2 regions of the Paenibacillus sp. VT-400 genome follow, and region 2 is predicted to be linked to the other one. Evidence: a T-box and tRNA genes for the amino acid it is inferred to sense, from the RefSeq annotation. Region 2 holds a T-box; the other holds one or more tRNA genes.
The links. The T-box of region 2 lies ahead of EL84_RS22885 (alanine--tRNA ligase). A T-box ahead of a tRNA ligase gene usually reads a tRNA of that ligase, here a tRNA-Ala.
Positions count from the first base shown of each region.

Region 1 (3,384 bases), on a different contig from region 2:
ATAGCACGAGGGGGCCGCAGTGAAAAGGCCCAAGCGACTGTTTAGCAAAAACACAGGTCTGTGCGAAGCCGTAAGGCGAAGTATACGGGCTGACGCCTGCCCGGTGCTGGAAGGTTAAGGGGAGTGGTTAGGAGCAATCCGAAGCTGTGAACCGAAGCCCCAGTAAACGGCGGCCGTAACTATAACGGTCCTAAGGTAGCGAAATTCCTTGTCAGGTAAATTCTGACCCGCACGAATGGCGTAACGACTTGGGCGCTGTCTCAACGAGAGATCCGGTGAAATTTTAATACCTGTGAAGATGCAGGTTACCCGCGACAAGACGGAAAGACCCCATGGAGCTTTACTGCAGCTTGATATTGAATTTGGGTACGATCTGTACAGGATAGGTGGGAGCCTTTGAAGTGTGAGCGCCAGCTTGTGTGGAGGCAACGTTGGGATACCACCCTGATCGTATCTAGGTTCTAACCTGGTACCGTAATCCGGTGCGGGGACAGTGTCAGGTGGGCAGTTTGACTGGGGCGGTCGCCTCCTAAAGAGTAACGGAGGCGCCCAAAGGTTCCCTCAGAATGGTTGGAAATCATTCGAAGAGTGCAAAGGCATAAGGGAGCTTGACTGCGAGACCTACAAGTCGAGCAGGGACGAAAGTCGGGCTTAGTGATCCGGTGGTACCGCATGGAAGGGCCATCGCTCAACGGATAAAAGCTACCCTGGGGATAACAGGCTTATCTCCCCCAAGAGTCCACATCGACGGGGAGGTTTGGCACCTCGATGTCGGCTCATCGCATCCTGGGGCTGAAGTAGGTCCCAAGGGTTGGGCTGTTCGCCCATTAAAGCGGTACGCGAGCTGGGTTCAGAACGTCGTGAGACAGTTCGGTCCCTATCTGTCGTGGGCGTAGGAAATTTGAGAGGAGCTGTCCTTAGTACGAGAGGACCGGGATGGACGTACCGCTGGTGTACCAGTTGTTCCGCCAGGAGCACCGCTGGGTAGCTATGTACGGACGGGATAAACGCTGAAAGCATCTAAGCGTGAAGCCCCCCTCAAGATGAGATTTCCCAGTATGTAAGACCCCTTGAAGACGACGAGGTAGATAGGCTGGGGGTGGAAGTGCAGCAATGCATGGAGCTGACCAGTACTAATCGGTCGAGGGCTTATCCAATAGCAAGTGATAATTCGCGTGTTTCGTTTCGAATCTAGTTTTCAGAGAACGATCTCTGAAATGTAAGCTACGGCGTTTGGTGGCGATGGCGGAGGGGTTCCACACGTACCCATCCCGAACACGACCGTTAAGCCCTCTAGCGCCGATGGTACTTGGACCGCAGGGTCCTGGGAGAGTAGGACGCCGCCAAGCGATTTCCCTTTGGGGTATTTTTTTTGCCCCCCTTGCTAAGGAATAAGGGATTAGGGCCCTTAGCTCAGTTGGTTAGAGCGCACCTCTGATAAGGGTGAGGCCGGTGGTTCGAGTCCACCAGGGCCCATAGCAAGACCACAACAAGAAATACACAGTGTATGGGGCCATAGCTCAGCTGGGAGAGCGCCTGCCTTGCAAGCAGGAGGTCAGCGGTTCGATCCCGCTTGGCTCCACCATTCCCTGATAGCTCAGTTGGTAGAGCACTCGACTGTTAATCGAGTTGTCACAGGTTCGAGCCCTGTTCGGGGAGCCATATGGAGAGGTGTCCGAGCTGGCCGAAGGAGCACGATTGGAAATCGTGTAGGCGTCACAAGCGTCTCGAGGGTTCGAATCCCTCTCTCTCCGCCAGATATTTTTTTAGCAAGGCCCGTTGGTCAAGGGGTTAAGACACCTCCCTTTCACGGAGGTAACAGGGGTTCGAATCCCCTACGGGTCATATTATGGAGGCTTAGCTCAGCTGGGAGAGCATCTGCCTTACAAGCAGAGGGTCGGGGGTTCGATCCCCTCAGCCTCCACCATATAACTTTATAACGACGCGGGGTGGAGCAGCCCGGTAGCTCGTCGGGCTCATAACCCGAAGGCCGCAGGTTCAAATCCTGCCCCCGCAATTAACTTTCCTTGAGAAAGTGATCTGGAACCGTGGTGTAGTTGGCCTAACATGCCTGCCTGTCACGCAGGAGATCGCGGGTTCGAATCCCGTCGGTTCCGCCATTTTTTAATTGAATATACACCGTGCCGGTGTAGCTCAACTGGTAGAGCAACTGACTTGTAATCAGTAGGTTGGGGGTTCAAGTCCTCTCGCCGGCACCATTTTTAGTATTTACATCTGAATTTGTGATAGAATGTATATTACAAGTAAAATTGTTAATACTAAGATACTCTTAGTGGATGAATGGCTTACTCTATGGCGGTCGTGGCGAAGTGGTTAACGCACCGGTTTGTGGATCCGGCATTCGGGGGTTCAATTCCCCTCGATCGCCCCATGATTTTTTAATGGGGATTAGCCAAGCGGTAAGGCAACGGACTTTGACTCCGTCATGCATAGGTTCAAATCCTATATCCCCAGCCATTTCATTACGAGTCATTAGCTCAGTTGGTAGAGCACCTGACTTTTAATCAGGGTGTCGAAGGTTCGAGCCCTTCATGACTCACCATTATATTTTGCGGTCGTGGCGGAATTGGCAGACGCGCACGGTTCAGGTCCGTGTGGGCTAACCCCCGTGGAGGTTCGAGTCCTCTCGACCGCACCATATGTTTTGCGGAAGTGGCTCAGCGGTAGAGCATCGCCTTGCCAAGGCGAGGGTCGCGGGTTCGATTCCCGTCTTCCGCTCCAATATTTGCGCCCTTAGCTCAGCTGGATAGAGCGTTTGACTACGAATCAAAAGGCCGGGAGTTCGAATCTCTCAGGGCGCGCCATTATTCTCATAAGTATCGGGATGTAGCTCAGCTTGGTAGAGCACCTGGTTTGGGACCAGGGGGTCGCATGTTCAAATCGTGTCATCCCGATTTTTTTTATTTGCGGGTGTAGTTCAATGGTAGAACTTTAGCCTTCCAAGCTAATAGCGTGGGTTCGATTCCCATCACCCGCTTCCTAGTAACATATAGAAGAGCCTTTGCTTATAGCAAAGGCTTTTTTTGTGTTAAAAAGAATAAGTGTAATTTATTTAAAATAGGGTCAATTGTCATTTGATTAAGGATGGAATCTTTGTTTAAATAAATAGAACAATTCGTATCTGATTAACCGTATTTATTTATAAAGGAGGACAAACAGTAATGAAAAGAGCTCTGGTCATTGGTGGAAACGGAACATTAGGTAAAGCCGTCGTTGCGAAACTGAGAGATTATTCCGTTAAGGTTATTACAGCAGGTAGACAATCCGGGGATGTTCAGGTGGATATGACGTCGACAGAGAGTATTACTACCCTCTTCGAAACGGTGAGAAATATTGATTACGTCATTGTGGCGGCGGGCCAGA
Region 1 is NZ_LELF01000038.1:360,912-364,295, reverse strand. Features, by position in the region: partial or broken rRNA gene EL84_RS31135 (23S ribosomal RNA) at 1-1,157, shown strand, start outside; rRNA gene rrf (5S ribosomal RNA) at 1,233-1,349, shown strand; tRNA gene EL84_RS01780 (tRNA-Ile) at 1,403-1,476, shown strand; tRNA gene EL84_RS01775 (tRNA-Ala) at 1,510-1,585, shown strand; tRNA gene EL84_RS01770 (tRNA-Asn) at 1,587-1,662, shown strand; tRNA gene EL84_RS01765 (tRNA-Ser) at 1,666-1,757, shown strand; tRNA gene EL84_RS01760 (tRNA-Glu) at 1,774-1,845, shown strand; tRNA gene EL84_RS01755 (tRNA-Val) at 1,852-1,927, shown strand; tRNA gene EL84_RS01750 (tRNA-Met) at 1,944-2,017, shown strand; tRNA gene EL84_RS01745 (tRNA-Asp) at 2,043-2,120, shown strand; tRNA gene EL84_RS01740 (tRNA-Thr) at 2,144-2,219, shown strand; tRNA gene EL84_RS01735 (tRNA-His) at 2,317-2,392, shown strand; tRNA gene EL84_RS01730 (tRNA-Gln) at 2,404-2,478, shown strand; tRNA gene EL84_RS01725 (tRNA-Lys) at 2,488-2,563, shown strand; tRNA gene EL84_RS01720 (tRNA-Leu) at 2,573-2,659, shown strand; tRNA gene EL84_RS01715 (tRNA-Gly) at 2,668-2,742, shown strand; tRNA gene EL84_RS01710 (tRNA-Arg) at 2,749-2,825, shown strand; tRNA gene EL84_RS01705 (tRNA-Pro) at 2,842-2,915, shown strand; tRNA gene EL84_RS01700 (tRNA-Gly) at 2,928-2,998, shown strand; gene EL84_RS01695 (short chain dehydrogenase) at 3,183-3,384, shown strand, end outside.
Region 1: it has a tRNA-Ala gene. The T-box ahead of EL84_RS22885 (alanine--tRNA ligase) is inferred to sense a tRNA for this amino acid. The anticodon was not compared.

Region 2 (3,384 bases):
TCCACCTTTAAATTTACCCGAAGAAGCAGTTCTGCTCTTTTCGGCATGTTTCTTTGCCGCCTCTAAATAAGAAGCCTTATCCTCCATGTTATATCCACTTTCAGTTAGAAACTCTTCCGTCAACTCCAAGGGAAACCCATATGTTTCGTAAAAATAAAAAGCATCTGCACCTGTAACTTTACCCTTATTCTTAAGATGTTTTTGTATTTCAAATTCTCCTTGCTGTAAAGTTCTATAGAAAAGATTTTCTTCCTTATTTATTATTTCGATAACTTTCTTTTTATTATCCGTCAAATCTTCATAAGTTGTTGCTTCATCGATATAAACTTCAGACAACTTACCCACAAAACTGCCTTGTATGCCTATCTTTTTACCTGCTCGAATCGCCCTTCTTAATAATCTTCTTGTTATATACCCTGCATCACTATTCGCTGGTTCTGCACCATCATTAATTAAAAAAGTAGCCGCTCTCACATGATCAAGTATGATTCTAAACCACTTTAAATCGTCAGTATATTGTTTACCACTTATCTCCATCAATTTTATCTTGGGATTAAAAAAGAAAGCCGTGTTATAAATATCCTTGTCACTATTAAGGGCTGTTGCAACCCTTTCTAATCCACCTCCATAATCAATATTGGGATTTTGCATTTTTACAAATCCTGTGTCTTCTTTTTTGTAACACATAAATACGTTGTTCCCAATTTCTAAAAATCTCTCGCTTTCAGAAGCAGGATGATCCAGTGAATCACCATCTGGCTCAAGATCGTAGAACATTTCACTATCAGGCCCACCGGGTTCACCAACAGGCATATCCACTGGACTTCCGGATCGACTCCACCAATTTTCTTTTTCATCGTATAAGAATATTTTCCCACCTCTAGATGCCCCATATTGATACGGATCATCTTCAACGATAGGTTCTATACCAACTGATTTAAATTTTTCTGACCAGATTTGAATGGTTTCCGTATCTTTCTGTATATTCAAATCATCACTTCCTATAAAAACACTGATATATAGTCTGCCAGGATCAATTCCTAATTCTTTAATATGCCAATTCCAAACGGCATCGATTTGCTTTTTCTTATAGTGATTTTCATTTGCTTTAAACTCCCATCGACCTACCATTTCAAAAAATGTCAGATGCGACGTATCTCCTACTTCATCAATATCGCCTGTCCTTAAACACTTCTGAATATTAGCAATGTCATTGCCTATTGGATGCTTTTCCCCCAATAAATATGGAACCATAGGTTGCATTCCGCTTCCCGTAAACAGTGTTGAGGGATCATTCTCTGGCAACAAGCTAGAAGAGGGCACTTGGCTAGCCCCTATTCCTTTCATAAAGTCAATGTATGATTTTCTTAATTCATCTGGTGTCATTTTAACCATGCTCAATACCTCCATTTTATTATTATTTATACTTGAAAAATGATTTTGCATATGTTTAAACGAAAAAGAATAAAACAAAAAAGCCCTAAGCTGACATATTTCATGTCAACTTAGGGCGAACGATTATGTCCGTGGTACCACCTAAATTCAGATTTCTCTGCACTCGATCAATACGGGATATCTCCGATATTGTTTCCTGAATAACGGTGGAACTCCGTTGAAGCCTACTGAGATTCCTCTGTTCGGTTCACAGCTCCGAGACTGCTTCGCTATTAGATCAATGAAGATTCGCACCAACCATCTTCTCTCTGTGAGATCCCTAATAGCTACTATTTCTCATCATAGCCTTTTCGTTTTAAGTTAAAGCTATGCTATCACACTCAACTTGCTCCGTCAATTAACATTTATGTTAAATTCTTAAAAGGGCAGAAATTAGTTAATCTGCCCTTTTCTTTGGAGGTTATTGCTTGTTAAAGCGATAGAGATAGGATTCATTCGTTGACAAACTTCTCAAATTCACTTTTCAGCCAATGCTGATTCTGATATGCAATATACTGTTCCATCCGAATCAGTAGATCAACCAATTCTGGCTTTGTTAGCTGCATATAACGCTAAAATCATCACCAATTTTAAAACAGAATGGTTTCGGGGGTAACACCCTTAGGATACTCTTCCTCCCATACGTTTTTCTCTACATAGGCCTGGTACCACATCTCGGCAATTACATCCGGATCATTAATTGCGCCAGTACCTGACTCCTTGATCAATAAACCTAATGAGCGGTGGCCCACAAAAATCCCTTGAGCAGACAATGAAGTATGAAGATTAGCAACATAATTGCGTAACCCTGCAAGAGCAATACCGATATTCCCCATCATGGACACAGGGTACATGGCGGATAATCCTGAGGTAAAGAGCAAGGCTCCCTCTTTCCTAGCGAGCATATCAGGGAGAACAGCATTGACGACATGGATGGCACTAACCACATTCGCCTCAAATGCGTCCCTGGCGTTCTCCGCCGTTAACTCCAATACAGAAGTGGGAGGATAATTGCCTGCTGTTGGACTGAATTCCAACACATCAATCTGACCATACTTTTCTTTCATGTTGGTCATAGCCTGTTCAATCTGTTCCTTGTTAAAAATATCTGCTACGAAATAAGATGCCTCGATACCATCCGCTTTCAGTTCATCCACCATATCTTGCAGTTTTGCAGCATTTCTTGCAACTAATGCCACTTGGAAGCCGCGCTTGCCAAAGCTCTTCGCAATAGATAATCCTAATCCCTTACCTGCACCAACAATCGCCAGTGTTTTCATTTATGATTCTCCTTTTATGAATGAGTTAGTGAGTTCAATTGACAGTTGTAATTGTAAAACGTACAATTAAAAGACTCAATGGTCGATATAATTCAATGTGTTAAATAAACATCACTTTTGATAAATCTGGCTATTATTTATGGAGGGGAAGCACGAATTGGGTAAAGATAAAGTGGATCTGCGCATTCTCAAAACGCGGAAAGCCATTAAAGAAGCGTTTCTGAGATTAGTACAAACCAAAGGCTATGAACGAATTACTGTGCAGGACATTGCCAAAGAAGCGATGATAAATCGCAACACATTTTATTTGCACTATGTAGATAAACCTCAATTCATGGAGAAGTTATTTCAGGAAAACGTGGAGAGTTTAAATGCTTGCTTAAGCCTGGAAGTGAGTTCAATTCATGAGATGGATAAAGATATGTTTGCTACCATGTTAAAAACGATTTTCGACGATATTGAAGCCAATATGATATTTTTTAAGACAATGATCACTCAAAATATTTATCCAAACTTCTCCGTATACTTGAAAGAGGCTTTTAAAACGATCATTTTTTCGGGAATCGGCGATCATCGCCACGATGAGAAGATAAAAATTGGCATCGAATACATGATATCTGGATTGGTAGGAGTAATTTGTCTCTGGATAGTTGAACCGGAGAACTACAGG
Region 2 is NZ_LELF01000067.1:2,788,615-2,791,998, reverse strand. Features, by position in the region: gene EL84_RS22885 (alanine--tRNA ligase) at 1-1,395, opposite strand, end outside; T-box leader at 1,504-1,747, opposite strand; gene EL84_RS22880 (SDR family NAD(P)-dependent oxidoreductase) at 2,025-2,714, opposite strand; gene EL84_RS22875 (TetR/AcrR family transcriptional regulator) at 2,872-3,384, shown strand, end outside.